Regions from separate parts of the Methylovirgula ligni genome, predicted to be linked through region 1. Evidence: predicted binding sites of a transcription regulator. Region 1 holds the regulator's gene; each other region holds the start of a gene.

Region 1 (8,099 bases):
GCTCCATGGCTCTGGCGGTTCTGTTTGACAGAGGCCGCTAACGCTTATGCGTGCCGCCGCCGCTTCGCGCTTATAACCCGCGACATATAAGGCAGCCGCACAGGCGCCAATAATTGCGATCACCCCAAAAAAGGAAAGTTTCGGATGTTGCTGGCGAGTTCGTTGCCAAAAACCGCCGTCAACGGCCGTATAAAGCGCAAGTCCAGAAAAAATGATTATTCCGAGCCACCATTGCGGTGTCCACGGCTCAAGCGCGAGGGTCACAAGACCCACCACGGCGCTGACCGCCAATGTGCATAAGGCTTCCCGTCCCATGCCTCATTTCTTAGCACGGATCAGCCTACGTGTCCAAAGGGGATAACTCGGCACACCCCCTTGACGGAACACAGCAAGAACGGTTAGGGTCTGTTCACTCTTTGTTTAGCGGCTTCTATTTACCTGATCCGGCATGTGATTCGGCCCGGAGCCGCCCCGAGAGCGAAAGAGCGCCTGATGTTAACCCGCAAACAAAGCGAACTGCTGCGCTTCATCAATGAACGCCTGAAGGAGACCGGCGTGCCGCCTTCCTTCGACGAGATGAAGGAAGCGCTCGATCTGCGCTCCAAGTCGGGCATCCACCGGCTGATCCTCGCGCTGGAGGAGCGCGGCTTCATCCGCCGCCTGCCCAACCGCGCCCGTGCGCTGGAGGTGCTCCGCCTGCCGGAATCGACGACGCCGGCGACGCATGGGCGCGGCCGCAAATTCTCGCCCGAGGTGATCGAGGGCAACCTCGGCAAGGTGCGCCCCGTGCTCCCGGCGGACGAGGAGGACGAACGCATCAGCATGGTCGCCATTCCGGTGATGGGCCGCATCGCCGCCGGCACCCCGATCACTGCGCTGCAGACCCGCAGCCATACGATCAGCCTGCCGCCCGACATGCTCTCGACAGGCGAGCATTATGCGCTTGAAGTGCGCGGCGATTCGATGATCGAGGCCGGCATTTTCGATGCCGATACGGTGGTCATCCGCCGGCAGGAGACCGCCGAGACCGGCGATATCGTCGTCGCCCTCATCGACGACGAGGAAGCGACGTTGAAGCGGTTGCGCAAGCGCGGCGCTTCCGTCGCGCTCGAAGCTGCCAATCCCGCCTACGAGACGCGCATCTTCGGTCCCGACCGCGTGCGCATCCAGGGCAAGCTGGTGAGTTTGATCCGCAAATATTGAGGGGCTGATCGTCATTGCGAGCGAAGCGAAGCAATCCAGCCTTCCACTCCTGGATTGCTTCATCGCAGGCGCTCCTCGCAATGACGCGCCGGGTTGATCGCTGACGCTCCTCGCAATGACACGCCTATTCCAGCGGCGCGCCGGGATCGTCATCCGCCTTCGGCGCAGCGATGGGCGCGGGCTTGCCCCAGCGATGCGGCGGCGCCGGCGACCACGGCCTGTCCTTGCCAACGGCGCGCGCCGTCTCGATCGCCCAGCCCTTGCCTTGCGCGTGTAAGAGCATCGCGCCCGTATCGCGCAGCCGGTCGCGGTCAACGACGAGGCTCGCGGCGCAGCCCGGCGGCGCATAAAGCGGCGTGACGATAATGTCGGCGCGTAGACAATCCTCGGCGAAGGCCGCTTCGTTCAACACCAGCGCGACGCTGCGCCCATCCGGCAATATGCCGACGCAGCCGATCCGGTCGCAGGCGCTGGCATCGACCGCCGCCTGCGGGTCGCGTGCATCGCCATCGGCGCTCAGCCATTGCGCGACGGTGAAGAGGCTGGGCCGCTTGCCGATAATCGTCAGCGCGCCATCGCCGCCGCGCACCGCGACGGCATCGCCTGTTGCCGCGATGGCCATGTCGAACGTTCCGCCGTGCGTGGCGCCGTAGAACCCGATCAGCGCCAGCGGCACCGCCGTCAACCGCAGCAGCATCGAGCGCCAGATAACAGCCGAGAGAACGGCGAACGTAAGAAAGACGATCGCCCAGGGCGCGAAAGCGTTAAGGGGCAGCGCCGCGCCGGGCAGCGTGCCGATGCCGCGCGCGACCCAGAGAACGAAACTTATCCCCAGCCCGAGAATGTGCCAGACGAAGGCATCGCAGCCGAGCGGATAGAGCAAGGTGCCGATGAGCGCGCCCGGCACGGCGCAAAGCTCGATCAGCGTCAGGGTCAGCGGATTGCCGATGAGGACGTAAGGATTCAATTCATGGAAATCGTAGGCCATGAACGAGGCCGTCGCCGTCGAAGCGCAGAGCGTGGCGAACAGCAGCGCCGCCGGCCCGCGGGCGAAGAGCCGCCCGAGTCCGGTCCTCCGTTCACGCGGCGCGGGCGCGAGGCCGGCGCGCTCGTCGGCAAGCCGCGCGGTACGATCGAAGCGCGCTTCGTAGACCGCGACGAGCGCCGCCACGGCCGCGAAGGAGAGCTGGAAGCTCGCGCCGAGGATCGCCTCCGGCGCGATAAGCATGACGAGCGCGGCGGCGAGCGCGAGGTTGCGCATACTGAGCGATTGCCGCCCGGCGATGACGGCGCCGAGCATGATGAGCGTCATGAACAAAGCCCGCTCGGTGCCGACGCGCGAGCCGGTCGCGATATCGTAGAGCACCGCGCCGCAGATCGCCGCCGCGGCGGCCCATGTCTTGATCGGATAGCGCAGCGCCAGCGCCGGCGAGAGCGCCAGCAGGCGTCGCAGCCCGACGAAGAAAATCCCCGCCATCAAGGTCATCTGCACGCCGGAGATCGTGATGATGTGGAAGATTCCCGCCTTGCGGATCACCTCCCTGGTATCATCGGTCAGAAGATCGCGCTTGCCGGTCACCATCGCCGCGGCGACCGCACCGGCCTCACCACCGACGATCGTGTCGATCCGCAGCGCCAGCGCATTGCGGCCGCGATCGAGCGCCATCAGCGCCGCGTCGAGAAGGCCGGGCGGACGCGGCGGCGCGATCATCTCGATCCGGCCGAGAACATTGCCGACCGCGCCGATGCGCGCAAACCAGGCGTCACGCCCGAAGTCGTAACCGCCCGGCAGGCTCTCCTGCGCCGGCGGCAACAGCCGCGCCTTCAGCCGCACATAAGTGCCGGCCTCGAAAGGCGGCGTGCGGCGTAGAGTGAGCCGCACGCGATACGGCGTCTCCTGCGGCGTGAAGCCCTCGGCCTTGTCGACGCGCAGCAGAAAACGCGCGCCGGTTTGGCGGAAATCCATTTCCTCGATCATGCCTTCGAGGCTCGCAACGCGGATATGATCGAGTACTGGCGCGGCAACGCGCGCGCTCCGCCAGCTCGCGGACAGAATTCCGAGACAGAAGCAGCAGAGAACGAGCAGAACGCTTTGCGCGATACGATGCCGGCGCAGCGCTATCGCAAATATGCCGAAGACGGCGGCGGCAAAGCCCGCATACCAGAGCGAAGGCTCGCGGTCGGCGACGAGATAGACGACGACACCGGCGCCCGCAGCGACCGGCAGCCAGAGAAAAAATCGTCTCTCGGCAATCTCGATTTCGATCGCGTTTTGAAAGCTGCGCCGCGCCGCCGCGGCGAACCCGGCGAGGCGCAGGCCGAAGCGCGCGGGCGCCATGCCTTTCGCAACCGCCGTCCCCGCCCTGTCGCTCATCGCCGCCCCGTTCCTTCGCATGCATGATCGACCGGGTTTTGGCTCCGGGCAAGGGACTGAGGAAGGGGCCGGGCTTTCCTTTCACCTTTTCCGTGTTAAACCGCGCGCGGTCGCAAACCGGGCCGCGACGGTTGGCCCGCCCGGATGCCGGCAGAAGGTAAGAAAAGGATCAGGCGCCGCTCATGCCTCAAGTGGTCACACGATTTGCGCCATCGCCGACGGGATTCCTGCATATCGGCGGGGCGCGGACCGCGCTGTTCAACTGGCTCTACGCGCGCCGCCTCGGCGGCAAGATGCTGCTGCGCATCGAGGATACGGATCGCGAGCGCTCCACCGATGCCGCGATCACCGCCATCCTCGACGGATTGAAATGGCTCGGCCTCGATTGGGACGGCGAGGCCGTGCATCAATTCCAGCGCGCCGCACGCCATCGCGAGGTTGCCGAACAATTGCTGGCAGCGGGCCGCGCCTATTATTGCTATGCGACGCCGCAGGAACTCGACGATATGCGCGCCAAGGCGCGCGCCGAGGGCAAGCCGCCGCGTTACGACGGACGCTGGCGCGACCGGCCGGCCTCAGACGCACCGCCCGGCGTCAAGCCAGTGATCCGGCTCAAGGCGCCGCAGACGGGCGAAACCGTGCTCGAAGATCTCGTGCAAGGCCGGGTCGCCTGGGCAAATGAAAATCTCGACGACTTCGTGCTGCTGCGCTCCGACGGCACGCCGACCTATATGCTCGCCGTCGTCGTCGACGATCACGACATGGACATCACGCACATCATCCGCGGCGACGATCATCTCACCAACGCCGCGCGGCAGATGCAAATCTACCAGGCGCTCGGCTGGGATGTGCCGCGCATGGCGCATATTCCGCTCATCCATGGCGCCGACGGCGCGAAACTGTCGAAGCGGCACGGCGCACTCGGCGTCGACGCCTATCGCGCGATGGGTTATCTGCCGGCGGCGCTGCGCAATTATCTCGTCCGTCTCGGCTGGAGCCACGGCGATCAGGAATTCTTTTCGACCGACGAGATGATCGCGGCGTTCGATCTCGCCCATGTCGGACGCTCGCCGGCCCGATTCGACTTCGCCAAGCTCGAAAACATGAACGGGCATTATATCCGCACGACGAGCGATGCGGCGCTGACCGATCTCCTGATCGATACCCTGCCCCATCTGCCGGAGAACAGCGCCTTTCCGCAACAGTTCGACACCGCAATGCGGCAGAAGCTCCTCGCCGCCATGCCCGGCCTGAAAGAGCGCGCGAAAACGCTGATCGAATTGCGCGACGGCGCGCAGTTTTTGTTCGCCCAGCGGCCTTTACCGCTCGACGCGGCGGCTTCTGGCATCCTCGATGCATCGTCACGCCAGCATCTGGCGGAGCTTTTGCCGCGGCTGACGGCGCTTGTGGCCTGGAGCCCAGCGGCAACAGAGGAGGTTGTGCGAAAATACGCCGAGGAGAAGCACCTCAAACTCGGTCAGGTTGCCCAACCTTTGCGCGCGGCGCTGACCGGACGGGCAACTTCGCCCGGAATTTTCGACGTCTTCAGTGTGCTGGGGCGCGACGAAAGCCTTGGCCGATTGGCCGACCAAATCCGCTGACAATTTGCATTATAGCGCGACGGCAAACCGCCCGAAGCAACTTGAACCCAACCCAACTATGCGATAGGTGATATTGCATTGCACCACGTCCGTCCTCCGGACACCGGCTGTCCGGCAGTTTGAGCGCGGTCGAACGTTCCAAATAAGAAGGCAGGCTTCCATGCTCGATGCACCCAGCAAGACGTCCACGCCCGCAGCGGCAAAGTTCACTGTTGGCGAGACGTCGATCGATTTGCCGGTCAAGGATGGACACATCGGGCCCTCCGTCGTCGACATCAGCAAGCTTTATGCGCAGACGGGGATGTTCACCTACGATCCCGGCTTCACCTCGACGGCGAGCTGCGAATCCGAGATCACCTATATCGACGGCGACAAGGGCGTTCTGCTGTATCGGGGTTATCCGATCGAACAACTCGCCGAACAGGGCGACTTCCTCGAAACCTCCTATCTTCTGCTTTACGGCGAATTGCCGACCCCGGCGCAGCGCGCCGACTGGGTGCATCGCATCACCCGCCACACGATGGTGCATGAGCAGCTTGCGCGGTTCTTCCAGGGCTTCCGCCGCGACGCGCATCCGATGGCCGTTCTCGTCGCCTCCGTCGGCGCGCTTTCGGCCTTTTATCACGACTCCACCAACATCTCGGAGCCGAAGCAGCGGATGGTCGCTTCCATGCGGCTGATCGCGAAACTGCCGACCCTCGCCGCGATGGCGTACAAATATTCGATCGGCCAGCCCTTCGTCTATCCGAAGAACGAGCTCGACTACACCTCGAACTTCCTGCGCATGTGCTTCGCCGTGCCGTGCGAGGATTACAAGGTCAATCCGGTTCTGGCGCGCGCGCTCGACCAGATCTTCATCCTCCACGCCGATCACGAGCAGAACGCCTCGACCTCGACGGTGCGTCTCGCCGGCTCCTCCGGCGCCAATCCCTTCGCCTGTATCGCCGCGGGTGTCGCCTGTCTCTGGGGCCCCGCACATGGCGGCGCGAATGAAGCCGCCCTCAAAATGCTCGAAGAGATAGGTTCGGTCGACAACATTCCGAAATATATCGCCCGCGCCAAGGACAAGAACGACTCGTTCCGCCTCATGGGCTTCGGCCACCGCGTCTATAAAAACTACGACCCGCGCGCCAAGCTCATGCAGAAGACCTGTCACGCCGTGCTTGAAGCGGTGGGCAAGAAGGACGATCCGCTGCTCGATGTGGCGATGGAGCTTGAGCATATCGCGCTCCACGACGAATATTTTATCGAAAAGAAGCTCTACCCGAACATCGACTTCTATTCCGGTATCACGCTGAAGGCGATGGGCTTCCCGACTTCCATGTTCACGGTGCTCTTCGCCGTCGCTCGCACCGCCGGCTGGGTCGCCCAGTGGAAGGAAATGATCGAGGATCCGAGCCAGAAGATCGGCCGCCCGCGTCAGCTCTACACCGGCGCGGCGGAACGCCTGTACGTGCCGATCGACCAGCGCTGAGCGAGGCCGTGGCCGAGCCGGATATCACTGTCGATATCCTTGTCGTCGGCTCAGGCGCGGCGGGCCTTTCCGCGGCGCTGGCGCTGGCGAACTCAGGCTATAAAGTCGCTGCGGTCGGCGCGCTCGAAGCCGCCGGCAACGGCCGCACCGTCGCTTTGTTCGAGGGCTCGCTGCGCTTCCTGCGGTCGCAAAAGCTCTGGCCGCATCTGAGTGACATCGCCGCGAAGATCGTGGCCATCGAGCTGATCGATGCCACCAATGCGCCGGTGCCGATCCAGAACCTCACCTTCGCGGCCGAGGAGATCGGTCTTCAGGCACTCGGCGCCAATATCGAGAACAGCAAGCTCGTTCCGCGTCTAGCGGATCTGGCACTTCAGAATCCGAACATTCACCTCACCGAGGAATGGCTCGACGATATCGTTTATGGCGAAGACGACGTCAGCGCGCATTTCACCTCGGGCCGGCGGATCACCGCCAAACTCATCGTCGCTGCCGACGGCCAGCGCTCGACGGTCCGTCAGAAGGCCGGAATCGGCACGCGGCGCTGGACCTATCCGCAAGTCGCGCTGACCGCGTTGCTGGCGCATGAACTGCCACATCACGACCGATCTATCGAGTTCCACACCCGCAGCGGGCCCTGCACGCTCGTGCCATTGCTGCCGAAAGCGGATGCGCCGCATCGCTCCAGCCTTGTCTGGCTGATTTCGGCAGCGGAAGCCCAGCGCCGCAAGGCGCTCGCGGCCGCCGACCTTGCCGCCGAGATCACCGGCGAAGTCGAGGAGATTTTCGGCGCCATGCGGCTCGACAGCGAGGCCGGCTTCTTCCCGATGGCCGGGATGCGCGTCGCACATCTCACCGGCCGCCGGATCGCTTTGCTCGGCGAAGCTGCGCATGCCTTTCCCCCGCTCGCCGCGCAGGGACTCAATCTCAGCCTGCGCGATATCTCGGCTTTGGTCTCTTGCGTCGATGCCGCCCGCGCCGCCGGACAAGATATCGGCGGCGCGGCGCCCCTTCGGCGTTATGCTGCGGCGCGCGAGCCGGACATCGACATCCGCATCCGCGGTGTCGATGTGCTGAACCGCTCGATGCTCACGGATTTTCTACCAGTCGATCTCGCGCGCGGCCTCGGCTCCTTCGCCATATCGGCCATCGGCCCGCTGCGTCGCGCCGCCCTGCTCGAAGGCATCCTGCCGGAGCGTTCGCGCCCCCGGCTGCACCGCGCCCCGACGCACCTTTCCTGAGCCTGAGGCGCAACGGTTTGCGCCAGGCTCCGGCGTGCTAGACTGCGGCCGAGACAACCCGCAGCCTGGATACCAGCCCCATCGCCATGCAAATCGCCACCTGGAACGTCAATTCGATCCGCCAGAGGACCGAGCACCTGCTGCGCTATCTGCGCGAGATCGGGCCGGATGTGATTTGCCTGCAGGAATTGAAATGTGTCGACGCG
Region 2 (8,099 bases), 780 kb from region 1:
GATGGGCCTGCTCGTCGGTTTCATCTTCGCCTATCCGATGAACTGGTGGCTTGTGGCCAACCATCTCAAGCATGGCATGATGACCGTTCGCCGCGCAGCGCCAACTGCGGATTCACCTGCGCAGATGGACCACGCTTCAATGAAGGATATGGCGCAGGAAAAAGCCCCTATGCAAATGGGATCGGATCGCGTTCCATCACCGCCCATACCTGTGATGACCGTGCTCTCCTTTCTGGCATTGGCCGCGGGCTTGGCATTGGCTTCACTGTCACGCTGACGGCCCGCCGTCCCCTCGGCGGCAGAAGTTCGACATTTAATCTTCACACTTCACGAGCGCTCGCACTGTCACCGACAGAAAACCATGCACCGCAACATCACGATCATTTGCTTAAACTGTGATGCGTCCTCCTGCGGTGCTGTTTCACCTTCCATTCATGTGGCCGTTCCTAATCTAAAGTCCGGCACGTCTCGGCCCGCAGCGTCCGGGCGGCCGCGGTCATGAATTTGAATCGGTCATGAATTCAAAATGGGGAGATGGAATGCGCTACTTTCTATCCATGTTGGCCGCGGGCCTGTTTGCCGCGAGCCCCTTAAGTTCCGCGGCGGAAGCCGCGCCTATCGCAGACCAGACGGCCGTCACGCAATCCGCGATTGACCTGACCGGCATCGAAAAAACCCAATATGTCTGGGGCGGCCAGAACTATTGCTGGTACGACAATGGCTGGCGCGGCCCCGGCTGGTATTGGTGTGGCTATGCCTGGCGCAGCGGCCTCGGCTGGGGCGGCGGCTTTGGCTGGCGCGGCTGGTCCTGGCACAGCGGGCGCTATTGGAGTCGCAGCGGTCATTGGCGTGGCGGCGGTCATCATGGCGGCTGGCATGGCGGTGGCGGACACCGGGGCGGTGGGCATCGCGGTGGCGGACATCACGGTGGCGGACATCGTGGCGGCGGTCATCACGGTGGCGGACACCATGGCGGCGGACACCATGGCGGCGGACATCGTGGCGGCGGTCATCACGGTGGCGGTCATCGGGGTGGCGGACATCGCGGCGGTGGTGGTCACCGGGGCGGTGGCGGACATCGCGGCGGCGGGCATCGTCGCTGATCGCATCTGACGCGCCGAAGCCGACACGATTTTCGGTGCCTATTCATCCCAATGCCGGCAGCGATCCTGCCGGCATTTTTATGTGCTGCCGCGGCTCAGGGCTTCTTCAGGGGCGGTCCCAAAAATTCGACGCCCCATTTCTGGCCGAAAATGTTGAGCGCCGCTTTGTCCGGCACGCCGTCTTTCATGACGCCGCCGAGCTCTGTGAAGAAGGCGGCCGCGTCCAGAGCCGGCAGGATCGCGATCAACTGCCGTCCGGGCGTGTCGGCGACATTGACGAACGTATGCCCGGCGCCGCCCGGCACGCTGACCACATCGTCGGTCTCCGCGTAAAAGCGCGCACCGTCCACCACATAGAGATAGCGCCCGGCCAGAACGCGAAACACTTCCACCTCGCGATGACGATGCAGCGGCGGCCCGAAGCCCGGCGCGTTCTGCGTTTCGATAAGGGTCATTTCGCCGCCCGAGGCCGCGCCCGGCAGACGCACGCGCAGCTCCAGGCCGATGGCGGGAATAAACAGCGGTTCGGCATTTTGGTCTGAGTGCCAGAAGCTGAAAGGCATCGTTGGCTCCGGTCTTTCGGCGCACGGGCACACATTCTATGGTGCCGCGCGATCTCCCGCACGGACCTGTCAATGCACCGCGCCGACGATTTATCGGTCCTCATCTTTCTTGTCACGCTCGCCGCGACCTTCGCCGCCTCGTTTCTGGGCCGCGCGCATACACGCCAGCTCAATTCGGATGCGCTCGCCGATCAGAAGCTGAGCAAATGGCTCGTCGGCCTCAGCGCCGGCGCCACGGGCAACAGCGCCTTCATCGTCACCGGTGTCGTCGGCCTTGGCTATACGCTCGGCCTGCAGGCGCTGCTGCTGCCCTTCGGCTGGCTGTTTGGCGATATCGCGTTCTGGACCTTCTTCCCCGACGGGATCAACCGCCTCGGCCGCAAAACCAAAGCCGCGACGCTGACCGACGTGATTGCCAGCGGCTTGCCGGCCGTCGCCCGGCGTCGCGTAAAACTGCTTGCCGCGGCACTCATCCTGATCTGCCTCACCGGCTATATTTCCGCGCAATGGATCGCGGGGCAGAAATTTCTCGAAGGCGCGTTCGGCTTTCCGCATCTCCTGTCGCTGCTTCTCTTCGCGACGTTGATCGTGCTCTACACCGGCATCGGCGGCTTTCGCGGCTCCGTCTATGCCGACACGCTGCAGGCCGTGATCCGCATCTTCGGCACAAGCCTCGCGCTCGGTGCGGTGATTGTCGTGGCCTGGAGAAATTCTGCGGGTTTTTGGGAAAATACCGCGGTCGCGGGAACGCAGTTTTTCGTGCTGCTGCCGCACGGCCTTCCCGCCGCGCTCCTGTTCATGCTCGGTTTCGCCGCCGCCGCTTTCGGCTTCGGCCTTGGCCAGCCGCAGATGACCTCGCGCTATCTTGCCGGCCGCAGCCCGGCCGAGACGCGCAGCGCCTGGTGGATTTTCATCGGCTTCATCCAATTCACCTGGATCGCCATGACGATTTTCGGGGTCGTGCTGCGCGGCGTGATGCCGGCGATCGCCGACCCGGAAGCGGGGCTGAGCCTGTTCTTCCGCACCAATATGGGGCCAGTGCTCACGGGTCTGATCGTCGCCGATATTTTCGCGACCATCGCCGCCACCTCGAACAGCCTGCTCGTCGCCATGGCGCAGACGGTGAAGTTCGATGTCATCGAAGTGCTGACGCCGCGCGTGCCGCCGCTGTGGCCGATCGTCCTTCTGCTCGGACTCATCTCGATGGCGATCTCGGCACGGCTCGACCGTTCTGTCGTGAGCCTCGTCCTCTCCTCGATCTCGCTGCTCGGCGCCGGGCTCGCTCCGGCGATGATGGTGCGCGTGCTCGACTGGCGGCGCACGAACCTGTCCGTGCCGCTGTCCATCATTGCCGGCTTTGCCGCCGCCGCGCTGTGGAAGCTTTCCGGTTTCGGCGCCTTCCTCAACGAGGCCGCGCCGGGCATTGCCATCGGCCTGGGCGCGAATTTCCTCACCGTCGCGCTACGCCGCAAAGGCACTGCCATCGCCGAATAAGGTTGCTATGTTCGGACCTCAAAAGGGGGAAACATGACCAAGGAATTTTCGCTCGCGCCGTCACTGCTCTCGCCGCCCGATGTCACCGACGCGCCCGGCCGCGGCATCGATCCCAATATCAGCGGCCATATCGCGGCGCTCCCCAATCTTTATGAACTGGACGCGCAGCCGGTCGAGGAAATGTCCGCGCTCATCTCGCGGCAATATCTGCACGGCGCGCATTCGACCTTCGTCAAATGGCGGATGAAGAAGGGCGCCATCGTGCCGCTGCACCATCACATCAACGAGCAGATTACCTGGATCACCGAAGGCGCTTGCGAGGTCTATTCGCAGGGGAAAAAATATCTGTTGCGTGCCGGCAGCCTGTTCATCATCCCGCCGAACGTGCCGCACGAATTCCATTTCACCGAAGACACGATCGACATCGACATTTTCTCGCCGCAGCGGCAGGACTGGATCGACGGCACGGTGAACTATTACGCGAAGAAATAGAGGGCGCACTGATCGGAAACTATGATCCCTCACCCTGAGGTGCGAACGAAGTGAGCCTCGAAGGGCGAGGAATCGCTGATCTCTGATTGAGAAATCCCTCATCCTGAGGCGCCTACGTCGCTCCTCAGGATGAGGGCTCGATGGACTTTCGGCGCGCTAACTCCGAGAGTCGTACGAAATCGCCGCGTATATAGGCTTCCTTTTTCGCACGCGACCAGCCCTTGATCCGGCGTTCTGCCGCAATGGCCTCGTCGATGCGGGGATAATACTCGCTGAAGACAAGCTCGACAGGCAGACGCCGTGCGGTATAGCCGTCGATCAGGCGTTTGCCCGTGCTCGCTCACGCGCTCATCGACAGAGCGGCGTGTGATGCCGGTATAATAACTACCGTCCGCACAGCGCAGAATATAGATCGACGCGCCATCCATGGATCACGTGACTTCGATGCTTCGAGACGGCCGCTTCGCGGCCTCCTCAGCATGAGGTGGGCGGAGAAGAAAGCCAACCCTCACCCTGAGATGCGAGCACCAATTTCGCGACTTTGAATGCGAGCCTCGAAGGGCGACGGATCGCAACACGCTGACATTGAAGAATTCCTCATCCTGAGGAGGCCGCGAAGCGGCCGTCTCGAAGGACGAGGTTGCTTGACTCCCTCCCCAAAAAGTCAGATGACTAGAACAAATATGGAACATTGGATCGAGAGAGATGACCGGGGAGCCTTTACGGCTTCGCCAGACCCTTCCGCATGGGAGCGGCATGCAAGGAAGCGGAAAGGCGCAGCAGATCAGCCTTTTGCGCCGAGAAATGGCCGGAATTGCCACGGCCCCGCCGGCCATTGTCGCGCGGGCGCACGTCTCCCTTGGCGCGGCGCGGCTCGACAGGCTGCTCGCGGGTGGCCTCGTCACCGGCGCGCTGCATGAGATCACAGCCGCCGCGCCGGGCGATACGCCGGCTGCGGCGGGCTTCGTCCTGGCACTCGCCGCGCGGTGCGCCGCCGCCCGCAACGCGCCGCTCATCTGGATCGGCGAGGATTTCGCCAGCCTCGAACAGGGCTCGCTCTATGGCCCTGGCCTCGCCCTGCACGGCATCGACCCGGCCCGCCTCGTCCTTGTCCATGCGGCGAATGCAAAGGATGCCCTCTGGGCGATGGAAGAGGCGCTGAAATGCCGGACGCCCGCCGCCGTGATCGGCGAAATCTATTCCGCCAAGCTCTATGACCTCACCGCCTCGCGCCGGCTTGTCCTCGCCGCGCAGAAACAGGGCACGACCGGCCTGCTCTGCCTCGCCGGGCCGGTGCGCGCCGAGGCACTTTCGAGCGGCGCCGAAACCCGCTTCGAAGTCCGCGCCCGATCAAGTCCACATGCAGCTTCCGCCGGCGGCCGCACGCCCCTGCCCGGCCCCGCCGCCTTCGATGTGCGCATCGCCAAGGCGCGCGCCGGACCGGCCGCTTTTTCCATCGATCGCGAAAAATTCCATCCCGTTTTCTGGAGCCACCGAGAGGTCTTGTTCCGTGACGCGTTATCTCTCCCTCTGGCTGCCATCGCTGGCGACGGACCGGATCAGCCGCCACAGCGCCGCAGCGCGTGAAGCACCGCTTGCCACCATCGCCAAGGTGAGGAGCGCACAGCGCCTCGCCGCCGTGAACCGCGCCGCCGCCCGGCACGGCTTGAAACCGGGCCTCGCGCTGGCCGATGCCCGCGCCATTCTGCCGGAACTCGCCTGCTGCGCGGTGGATGAGGCGGCGGAGGCGGCGACGCTCGCCGCGATCACCGATTGGTGCCGCCGCTTCACGCCGCTCGCGGCGCTCGATCCGCCGGACGGTGCCATGCTCGACATCACCGGCGCGGCGCATCTCTTCGGCGGCGAGGCGAAACTGCTCGATGAGATCGAGGCGCGCCTTGCCACGCAAGGCTTGGCTGCCCGCGCCGCGATCGCGCCAACACCGGAGGCCGCCTGGGCCCTGGCACGGTTCGGCGAAGCGCGCGTAATCCCGGAGGGGGATCGCGAAGAGGATCTGCGCCGCCGCCTCGGCGCGCTGCCGCTCGCCGCCCTCCGCCTCGACGCGAAGACTCTTGCCGATCTGGCGCAGGCGGGTCTGCGCCGCATCGGCGATCTCATCCTGCGTCCTCGCGCGCCGCTTGCCGCGCGGTTCGGCAAGCAGCTCTTTGTCCGGCTCGATGCGCTGCTCGGCCATGCCAAGACGCCCATCACGCCGCGCTTCGAGGCGCCGGCCTATCTCGCCGAGCGGCGCTTTGCCGAGCCGATTGTCCAGCGCGAAACGATCGAAGCGACGATCCGCGCTTTGGCGCAGGAACTGGCGCTGCTGCTCGTGCGGCAGGGTGAAGGCGCGCGGCAGCTCGACGTGAGCCTCTTCGGCGTCGACGGGCGCGTGCGGCATCTGCGCGCCGGCACCAGCCGGCCCTTGCGCGATCCGGCGATGATCGCGCGGCTCTTTCGCGAAAAGATCGAGGCCGCCGGCAACATAGACGAGCGCGATCCGCTCGATGCCGGCTTCGGCTTCGATGTCGTGCGGCTCGCGGCCGAGGCGGTCGAGCGGCAGGATGAAGATCAGGCCCATTGGCTGGGAGCAGCCACGCAGGACGATCTCGCCGATCTCGTCGACCGGCTGGGCGCGCGGCTCGGCCTGCGGCGCGTCACGCGGCTGGATCTCAGCGATACGCATTGGCCGGAGTTCGCGGTGACGGCTGTGCCCTTCTCCGCGTCTTCGACCCATCGGCATGGCATGGATGCCCGGCACAAGGCCGGGCATGACGTGCAAGCACAAAGCGTGCTCTCCACCCGCCCCATCCGCCTTCTCACCCAGCCCGAGCCGATCGAGGCCATCGCCAGCGTGCCGGACGGGCCGCCGGTGCGCTTCCGCTGGCGGCGCGTGCTGCATGTGGTCGCCGCCATCGAGGGGCCGGAGCGGATCGCGCCGGAATGGTGGAAACATTCCGCTCTAACGCGCGATTATTTCCGCGCCGAAGACAGCGAGGGCCGCAGGTTCTGGCTGTTCCGCGAAGGACTCTACGAGACCGAGACCGCGCAGCCGCGCTGGTTCCTGCACGGACTGTTCGCGTGAGCGGCGACAAGAGCCCCTCATTGCGAGCGCAGCGAAGCAATCCAGAAGCGAAACCTGGATTGCTTCGGCGCTTTGCGCCTCGCAATGACGAAACCGCGGCAGAAAAAACCATCGTCCTCTTCGCCGAATTCGGCGTAACGACGAATTTTTCTTTTCTGCGCGGCGCCTCACAACCTGAAGAGTTCGTCGCACAGGCTCGTGAGCTTGGCCTCAAAGCCATCGGCATCGCCGACCGCAATTCGCTCGCCGGTGTGGTGCGCGCCTATAGCTTCGCCCGCCTGAACGAGATCGCGCCCGGGACTTTGCGCGTCGTCACCGGCTGCCGCCTCGTCTTCTGCGACGGCACGCCGGACATTCTCGCCTATCCGCAGGATCGCGCCGCCTATGCGCGGCTCACGCGCCTCATCACGCGCGGTAATATGAAAGGCCAGAAGGGCCTCTGCCGGCTCACGGCGACTAACCTTCTCGAAGCCGCCGAAGGTCTTCAACTCGCTATCCTGCCACACAGTACCTGGGAGCCTGAGGACGCCGCCGCCAAGCCGGGCAAGGTCTATGAAGATTTCGCGGGCGGTGAGGCCGCGACGCCCGCCCTGCCTCTGGAGCAAAGGCAATTGCCGCCCGGCGATGAAACATTCCTGCACCGGATTCGCGAGGTCGCGCCCGGCCGCGTCTGGCTCGCCGCAAGCATGACCTATGGAGCGCAAATGCGCCGGGCGCTGGCCGAATGTGCCGCGCTGTCACGTCGCCTCGGCCTGCCGCTGCTCGCGACCAATGACGTGCTGATGCACGATGCGGCGCGACGCCCCTTGCAGGATGTGCTGACTGCCATCCGCCATCGCACCACGCTCGACGCGATTGGCCGGAAGCTGCAGGCCAATGCCGAGAGGCATCTGAAAAGCGGCGCCGAAATGGCCCGGCTGTTCACTGAGGCGCCGGAGGCCATCGATGAAAGCCTGCGCTTTCTCGAAGGTCTCACCTTCTCGCTCGCCGATCTCAAGAACCAATATCCAGAGGAATTGCGCGCCGGCTATGCGACGCCGCAAGAGGCGCTTGAAGCTTTTGCTTATGCCGGTGCTACCGAGCGTTATGAAGACAAGGGCGGAGTTCCTGAGAAAGTAAAACACACGCTCGCTTATGAACTCGCCCTCGTTAAGGAGATGAATTACGCGCCATACTTTCTCACCGTGCATGACATCGTGCGTTATGCGCGCAGCGAAAAGATCTTGTGCCAGGGGCGCGGCTCGGCCGCCAATTCGACGATCTGCTATTGCCTCGGCATCACCGATGTCGATCCGGCGCGAGCCTCCTTGCTCTTTGAGCGTTTCATCTCGAAAGACCGCGGCGAGCCGCCGGACATCGATGTCG
Region 3 (8,099 bases), 1.2 Mb from region 1:
GACGATCGCGATATCGGCCTTGTGGCTGGCAAAGAGCGCCGCCGCTTCGGGCGTACGCAGACTCGTCGGAGTGAGGATAGGAAGACCCAGTTTCGTCGCGGCGAGCGCCACTGGCGAAGGCAGGGTCTCAAGCCCGCGCCGGCCGGCCGGCTTTGGGGCGCGCGTATAAACCGCGACGATGTCATGGCCGCGCGCAGCGATCTCGGTCAAAACCGGCACCGAGAAGTCGGGCGTGCCCATGAAGACGATGCGCAAGGCGCTCAGCCTTCCAATCCTGCCTGTCTGGTCTCGGCCTCGTCGTCGTTGTCGTGCCTGGCGTCGGCCGCGCCGCGCTTGGCCGCCTTGCTGAATTTCTTCGAGATCATCTCCCGCTTCAGCCGCGAGATATGGTCGATGAAGAGAACGCCGTTCAGATGGTCGATTTCATGCTGGAGACAGGTGGCGAGTATGCCCTCGGCCTCGATCTCCTGGCGCTTGTTGTCGCGATCGAGATAGCCCACCCGGATCCGTGCCGGGCGCTCGACCTCCTCGTAAATCTCGGGGATCGAGAGGCAGCCCTCGTTGTAGGTCGAAAGCTCTTCCGACGCCCAGAGGATTTCCGGATTGGCGAAGACCAGCGGATTGGCGCTCGCGTCTTCGTCCTGCCGCTTGGCCACATCAAGCACCAGCACGCGCTTGATCTCGCCGATCTGCGTCGCGGCAAGGCCGATGCCCGGCGCGGCGTACATCGTTTCCAGCATGTCGTCCATCAGCGCGCGAATCTCGTCGTCCACGGCGGTGACCGGAGCGGCTTTCTCGCGAAGCCGTTTGTCGGGCAGAATCAGGATCGGTCTCAAGGGCATGGCAGACGTCAAATCCGGGGAACTGGCCCCAGACATAGGCATCAAGAGCCCCCGGGTCAATTTCCGGCCGGTTAGGCCGCCCCGACCATCCGCAGGAAGTCATGCACCTGTTTTGACAGGAGCTCCGACTGGCGGTTGAGCCGGGTGGCGAGTTCGAGCACCTGCTTGGCGGCGGAGTTGGAATTGCCCGCCGCTTCCGTCACGCCGAGAATATTCGTCGCCATCTCATGCGTACCGACCGAGGCCTGCTCGGCGCGGCGGGCGATTTCGCGCGTCGCCGCTTCCTGCTCCGCGACGGCGGTTTCGGCGGCTATGGAGATGGAGCTCACCCGCTGCGTCGTCTTGGCAATGCTGGCTATGAAGGAGGCGACGTGCTCGGTCGCATCCTGGATGCCCGCGACCTGCGCATTGATCTCAGCGGTCGCCTTGGAAGTCGCGAGCGCCAGATTCTTCACCTCCTGAGCGACGATGGCGAAACCGCGGCCGGCTTCGCCGGCGCGTGCCGCCTCGATCGTCGCGTTGAGCGCCAGCATATTGGTCTGCGCGGCGATGTTGCTGATGAGCACGACGCTGCCGCCGATTCGCTCTGCCGCTCCGGAGAGGCTGCGCACGGCTTCCTGCGTCTGGTCGGCCGCCCCGGCGGCATGGCCCGCGACCTGATTCGATTCATGGACACGGGCGCTGACTTCGCCGATCGCCTGCGAAAGATAATGTGTCGCGCTGGCGACGGCTTGAACATTCGTCTCTGCCTCGCGCGAGGCCAGTGCGACAGCCATGGACCGCTCGCTGGTCTCTTCCGCCGATTGGGTCAGCGCGTCCGCCGTATTGCGCAAATCCTCGGCCGCGGTCGTCACGCCCGAGACGATCCCGCCGATCGCGTGCTCGAAGGATTTCGCCAGATGATTGAGGGTGCGCAGCCGCTCGTCCTGGCCAGCCTGCAGATAGCTGTCCATCGTCATGACGATATCGAGCATCGAGACGCGGAAATAGGCGAGCTGAACCTTCGTGCGCCGGCGCGTCGGAAAGATCTCCAACGGCTTGCGCGGTAGACGCAGCGCGATCGCTTCGAGAACAGAGGCAAATATGAAACTGCGCCCAGCGGTCGAGAGCCGGAAATCGATTCCGAAGTCGTTGCGAAGCCGATAAACGTCGGCAACCGAAGCGTCATATTGCGCGTCGAAACGCCCTTCCATCAGCACGCGCCAGTGGCGCAGATATTTTTCGCGCGCCAGGGCGATGCTGGCAGGATTGCCGACGTAGGAATCACCGCCGAATGATTTCGCCGCGACACGATAGAAGGCATCGAGCGCGGAAGAGAATTCGCGGAAAAGGAAATCGAAGTTCTGACGAATGATCCCGATACATTCGTCGTCGATCGCGTAAATGCGCCTGAGATCGGCGAGGTCAGTTTTCGAGGTCATGATTGTACCCGTTTCGTCGATGGAGAATTTAGGCGAATTTTATTAGCGAGCCGTAACTTAGCGACGAAAAGCCTGGTCGTTGCAGCGAATTGCCGCGCCTTGCCTCTGGAAAATCCGTTCCGCCTATGTTCTCTCGGGGCGAATCTGCTAGAAGGGGATATGGACAGAATTCTCTTCACAATCTTTGCTATCCCGGTGACGGCCTTGAATCTTGCGTTGGGTCTTGCCGGATTCGTGTGCCTGCTGCTGGTCCTCGGCCTTTTGCTCGGTGCAAGCGCGCGACGGCGCGAAGTCACTGTGGCGGCCGGACGCCAAGCTGATCTGCAGGAGAAGATCGCCGAGCTTGCCCGTTCGCATGCGGAGGTCACTGGCAGGTTGCGGAGCATGGGCGAGATTCTCGGCTCGCGTCAGGCCGATCTCGCGCGCATCGTCGCCGAGCAACTCGATTCGGTGGGCACGCGCGTCGGTCGCAGCCTTGAGGATCAGTCGCGTACCGCGAGCGAAAGCCTGGGCAAGCTCAACGAGCGACTTGCGGTGATCGATGCGGCGCAGGCGCGACTTACCGGCCTCACCGAGGAAGTGATCGGCCTAAAAGATATTCTCGCCAATAAGCAGGCGCGCGGGGCTTTCGGCCAAGGGCGGATGGAAGCCATCGTCCGGGACGCTTTGCCGCAGAATGCCTATGAGTTTCAATACACGCTCTCGAATCATTGCCGGCCGGATTGCGTGATCCGCCTGCCGGGCGATGAGCGCGTGATGGTGATCGACGCGAAATTCCCGCTGGAATCTTTCGTCGCCTTGAAGGACGCAGCCGATGCCGAGGCGCGCAAGGTGGCGGCGGCGCGCGTGCGTAGCGATGTCGGCCGGCATATCGCCGATATCAAGGAACGCTATTTCATTTCCGGCGAAACGCAGGATATCGCTGTTCTGTTCGTCCCGTCCGAATCGCTCTACGCCGATCTTGCCGAACATTTCGAAGATGTCGTTCAGAAGGCGCATAAGAATCGGATCGTCATCGTCTCGCCGTCGCTGCTGGTGATGGCCGTGCAAGTCATGCAGGCGCTCGTTCGCGACGCGCGGGTGCGCGAGCAGGCGCATGTGATTCAGATAGAGGTGCGCCGGCTTGTCGAGGACGTCGTGCGGTTGCGGCAGAGGGTCGGCAAGCTCGGCGGCCATTTCGGCCAGGTGCAGGAGGATGTTTCCGGCATTCTGATTTCCGCCGACAAGATCGCCAAGAGCGGCGAGCGCATCGACATGCTCGATTTCGGCAAGCCGGACGCGGGCGCCGAAGCGCAGCGGCCGATCCCGTTCGGGGGCGTCGATAAAGCAGCGGAATGATCGGCCGGCACTGGGAGCCGGAACCTGTCGTTCGGAATGCTTTCCCGAGATTCCGCCCGAGAACCCGGCACAGCTCTCTCACCTGTCATAGCCGCGCCCCAGTCGCACCGATCCGCGCAGCGGCACCGCCACGCCATCGCAATCGTTAAAGCAATATCCCTGCGTGAATGGCCGGGACTAAGCCCAGGCCGTGAGGCCGAGAGGTTTGGGCGTCGCTTCGCGCCGCTATTTCCCTACGATTCATATCGGCGAAGCTCGCCACGGCACGCTGGTGGCGCGAAGCCATCGATCTGCGGCAGCCCAAACAAAAACGCCGGCCCGAAGGCCGGCGTCTGAAAGTCAATCTCTGGGAGATCAGAACTTCAGGATGATGTCGCCGCCGAGAGTGACCTGGCTGGTCTTCAGCGGGATACCATTATAGTTGTAGTCGAACGCCGCGACATTGTTGAGCGTCGTGTCGTAGCGAACTTCCGGCCGGATGATCACGCCCTTGAGCAGCGGAATAGAGGACGGAAGCGTCGGCGTGATGTTCAGGCCGGCCGTGAACTCGAAGTAGGTCGCGGGCACATCCGCGCCGTCGAACGAGTAGCCGAAGCCGTGCTCGGCATTCACGAAGTCGAAGTTGCCCGGGTAGTCGCCGACGTAGGTGACAGGGCCGTCATCACGGAAGACTTCGGCGCGGCCATTGATCTTCAGCCAGTCGATCGGCGTCTGATATGAGGCATAGCCCACCACACCGTAAGTATCGGAGTCGGTGAGGTCGTTCTTCGTATAGTTACCTTCGCCGATGATCGTCAGCTTGTCGGTCGCGGTCCAGGTCACGACGAGATCGTTCTCGTACACGAGAGCCGAGTTCGCCGCCGGATTGAAGCCGACATAAGCATTCTGGTCCCAGGGCCGGCCAGCGCCGTTCTCCGGGCCGATATGGGTCGTGGCCAGCACGGTGACCGCGCCGCCGAAGAGCTTGTTGAGGCCGATACCGCCTTCGAAGGCCGGCGCGTCGTTATTGTCGCCGACATACGGCACAAGCGTCGTCTGCTGGCCGCTGGTGACGCCGGTGTAGATGTCCAACGTCGGGTTGACGTGGGTGATCGCCAAGACGCCGAAGTCTTTGAACGGCTCCGGATAGTTGAAGATATAGGAGTGCGAATAGAACAGGTTGCCGGCCGGGTCGATGACCTCGGCACCCTCAAGCGTCGACCATTCGCCGAGCTTCCAGTCGATACCCGCGGAGGTGAGCCAAGGCGTATGGACCTGCACGTTCGCCTGCAGGACGTCGAATTGCTCGCGAGAATCGAGCCAATATTCGCCTTCACCAAGGTAGTGGGTGAAACGTGCGTCCGAGCCGTATGTGCCTTGCAGTGTGAAGCCGACGTCATAGCCCGTTGCGTTCGGGTCGGTCGGCCGGGAGATCGTCAGGATCGTCGCATTGAGCGTCGGTTCGTTCGCCTTGTCGGTAAACAGGGCGGCGCCGTTCAGGCCGCTCTCCGGGCTATCCGGATTGCCGGTGATGCCGGCGTCGACTTCACCGGTAACAGTCAAAGTCGACCACCAAGACGGCGGCGGTGCAGGCGGAGCTTTGCTCGTCGGCAGATCGGCGGCCGCAGCGACCCCGCCCGTCACGCCGAGTATCGTGCCCGCACAGAGCGCCGATAAAAATGAAGATCTGCGCGAAAAAGCCATTTCTTGTGCCCCCAGTAGGTACCCGTGTTCTAACATGACAAAAGTACACGGCAGCTTCGGGCAAGCAACGGGAGATCGCTGTTTCCGCTTGCTTTTCAGGGGGGCGGTGCTTTCCTGCAACGGATAGTCGGTTCTCGCGCCATGTTGCCTGAGCAATTGGCAGATTTTGAACGGTTCTTAGTCGCGGCGGAGCTCCAGCCAGCCCGAAACTCGAAGCTTTCCGGCGGCGTCAGCGTCTGATTCGCGAATCTATTTGATTCGCGACTCGCGCGGTGATGGCGGTCACACCGCTTTGTGTCTAACGATGGATACTTGAAGACCGGCGCGTAGGCCGGGCGGCAATCAAGCGCTATGGTGGCATCGCGCCGATGGCGTGCCGGAACCTCACTCGGCCAGGTAAGCTATGGAAATTCGCGAATTTCTCGATCTATCCCACATCATCCCGCAGCTCTATTCCACCGACAAGACGCAAGCCCTGCGTGATTTGTCGCGGCGCGCGAGCATCGCGCTGGGAATTCCGCAGGAAACGATTTTCAATGCCATCACGGCGCGGGAAAAACTCGGCTCGACCGGTCTCGGCCAAGGTTTTGCGCTGCCGCATGCGCGAATCGAAGGGCTCGATCGCTTCTTTGGCCTTTTCGCGCGGCTCGGCCGGCCGATTCCCTTCGAGGCGGCGGATGAAAAGCCGGTGGATCTGATCTTCTTCCTGCTGATACCGGCGAGTTCAGTCGTCAATTACGTCACCGTCCTCGCTTCGATCGCGCGGCGAATCCGCGACCAGGACATCGCCAAGCGGCTGCGTCAGACAGACGACCCCGCCGTTCTCCACGCCCTTCTGACGAGTGGTCCCGAGGAAGTTTAAGCCGAAGCTTCAGGCGCGCCCCAGCGCCGCGACGATGGCATCCAGCCCATCGGTCAGCGCGGCGGGGCCGGGCTGGAGAATCAGCGGCGATTTGATTTCGACGATCCGGCCGTTGCGCACCGCCGGGATGTCGGCGAAGCCGGGCCGCATCTTGATCTTCTCGGGCACGACCTTCTTGCCGCACCAGGACGCGAGGATAATGTCCGGCGCGGCCTCGGCGACGGCTTGCGGGGTGACGATCCGGTCCGAAGCTGCCGCCCGCGTGCTTAGGCCCGCGAAAACATCCACGCCGCCAGCGATTTCGATCAATTCCGACACCCAGCCGATGGCGGAAATCATCGGCGCGTCCCATTCCTCGAAATAGACGCGGGGCTTTTCCCGCCCTTGCGCAGCGGCGGCGACATCGACGAGCCGCTGGCGCAGGCTTTCGGCCAGCGCCACGGCTTTGTCCGCCGCGCCGACCAGCGCGCCGAGCGTGCGGATCATCGCCAGAATCCCGGCAATGTCGCGCTGGTTGAAGACGTGGACAGCCACGCCTACCGCGATCAATTCGGCGGCGATCCCGGCTTGCAGGTCCGAGAAGCAGAGAACGAGGTCGGGCTTGAGCGCCAGGATTTTCGGAATATCGGCGGAGGTGAAGGCCGAGACCCGCGGCTTCTCCCGGCGCACGCGGGCCGGGCGCACCGCATAGCCGGAAACGCCGACGATGCGATCTTCCTCGCCGAGCAGATAGAGCGTCTCGACCGTTTCCTCGGTGAGGCAGACGAGGCGCTCGGGCGGGAAGCTCCGCACTGGGCGGGCTGGAGGCGCCTAGGCGCTTTCCTTCGCCCGCACGGCGCGCTTGCGGTCGGTCGGGTCGAGGATCGCCTTGCGCAAGCGAATCGACTTCGGCGTCACTTCGACCAGCTCGTCGTCCTGGATATAGGCCAAAGCGCGTTCAAGCGTCATCTGAATCGGCGGGGTAAGCTTCACCGCCTCATCCTTCGAATGGGTGCGGATATTGGTGAGCTGCTTGCCCTTCATGACGTTGATTTCGAGATCGTTGTCGCGCGAATGCTCGCCAACGATCATGCCGCGATAGACCTTCCAGCCGGGCTCGATCATCATCGGGCCGCGATCTTCCAGTTTCCACATGGCGTAGGCGACGGATTCGCCCTGGTCGTTGGAGACGAGCACGCCATTGCGGCGCCCCATGAGTTCGCCCTTCCAAGGCGCATATTCATGGAAGAGGCGGTTCATGATGGCCGTGCCCTTGGTATCCGTCAAAAGTTCGCCCTGGTAGCCGATAAGGCCGCGCGTCGGTGCGTAAAAGACCAGCCGCAGACGGTTGCCGCCCGACGGCCGCATCTCGATCATCTCGGCCTTGCGCTCCGACATTTTCTGAACGACGACGCCGGAATGCTCTTCATCGACGTCGATGACGACCTCTTCTATCGGCTCGAGCAGATCGCCTCTTTCGTCCCTTTGAAAGACCACCTTCGGACGCGAGACGCCAAGCTCAAAGCCTTCGCGGCGCATGTTCTCGATCAGGATTGCCAACTGCAATTCGCCGCGTCCCGAGACGATGAAGGAATCCGTGCCGGGCGAATCTTCGACCTTCAAGGCGACATTGCCTTCGGCTTCCTTATAGAGACGCTCGCGGATGACGCGGCTCGTGACCTTGGCGCCTTCTGTGCCGGCCAGCGGCGAGTCGTTCACCATAAAGGTCATCGACAGGGTCGGCGGATCGATCGGCTGCGCCTGCAAGGGCTCAGTGATCTCGGGCGCGCAGAGCGTATCGGCGACGTTGAATTTCTCGAGACCCGCGATGGCGACGATATCGCCGGCTTCGGCTTCCTCGACCGGCACGCGCTCAATGCCCCGGAAGGCGAGAATTTTCGATACCCGGCCCTGTTCGACGACATTGCCTTTGCGGTCGAGCACTTTCACGGCCTGGTTGGGCTTCACGCTACC

Evidence for each region. Region 1 encodes LexA, which represses DNA repair genes until DNA is damaged. Its sites were predicted from a motif close to TGTTCNNNNTGTGTTCNG; they were not measured.
Region 2: CWB41_RS16440 (ImuA family protein) is a predicted target of LexA. The motif match lies at 4,326-4,343, and genes of this name have one in related genera.
Region 3: CWB41_RS01285 (DNA recombination protein RmuC) is a predicted target of LexA. The motif match lies at 2,379-2,396, and genes of this name have one in related genera.

The regions. Positions count from the first base shown of each region.
Region 1 covers NZ_CP025086.1:2,357,706-2,365,804, reverse strand. Annotated here, with positions in the region: gene CWB41_RS11390 (TIGR02594 family protein) at 1-315, opposite strand, end outside; gene lexA (transcriptional repressor LexA) at 493-1,203, shown strand; gene CWB41_RS11380 (ComEC/Rec2 family competence protein) at 1,328-3,577, opposite strand; gene gltX (glutamate--tRNA ligase) at 3,760-5,178, shown strand; gene gltA (citrate synthase) at 5,339-6,652, shown strand; gene CWB41_RS11365 (FAD-dependent monooxygenase) at 6,661-7,893, shown strand; gene xth (exodeoxyribonuclease III) at 7,980-8,099, shown strand, end outside.
Region 2 covers NZ_CP025086.1:3,138,444-3,146,542, forward strand. Annotated here, with positions in the region: gene CWB41_RS15190 (DUF4396 domain-containing protein) at 1-277, shown strand, start outside; gene CWB41_RS16240 (hypothetical protein) at 850-1,113, shown strand; gene CWB41_RS15200 (cupin domain-containing protein) at 1,199-1,666, opposite strand; gene CWB41_RS15205 (sodium:solute symporter family protein) at 1,739-3,160, shown strand; gene CWB41_RS15210 (cupin domain-containing protein) at 3,194-3,652, shown strand; partial or broken gene CWB41_RS16435 (GIY-YIG nuclease family protein) at 3,777-4,080, opposite strand; gene CWB41_RS16440 (ImuA family protein) at 4,409-5,239, shown strand; gene CWB41_RS15220 (Y-family DNA polymerase) at 5,163-6,734, shown strand; gene CWB41_RS15225 (error-prone DNA polymerase) at 6,794-8,099, shown strand, end outside.
Region 3 covers NZ_CP025086.1:272,217-280,315, reverse strand. Annotated here, with positions in the region: gene fmt (methionyl-tRNA formyltransferase) at 1-240, opposite strand, end outside; gene def (peptide deformylase) at 261-842, opposite strand; gene CWB41_RS01290 (methyl-accepting chemotaxis protein) at 914-2,263, opposite strand; gene CWB41_RS01285 (DNA recombination protein RmuC) at 2,423-3,601, shown strand; gene CWB41_RS01280 (outer membrane beta-barrel protein) at 3,956-5,224, opposite strand; gene CWB41_RS01275 (PTS sugar transporter subunit IIA) at 5,688-6,146, shown strand; gene CWB41_RS01270 (cobalamin-binding protein) at 6,156-6,938, opposite strand; gene typA (translational GTPase TypA) at 6,957-8,099, opposite strand, start outside.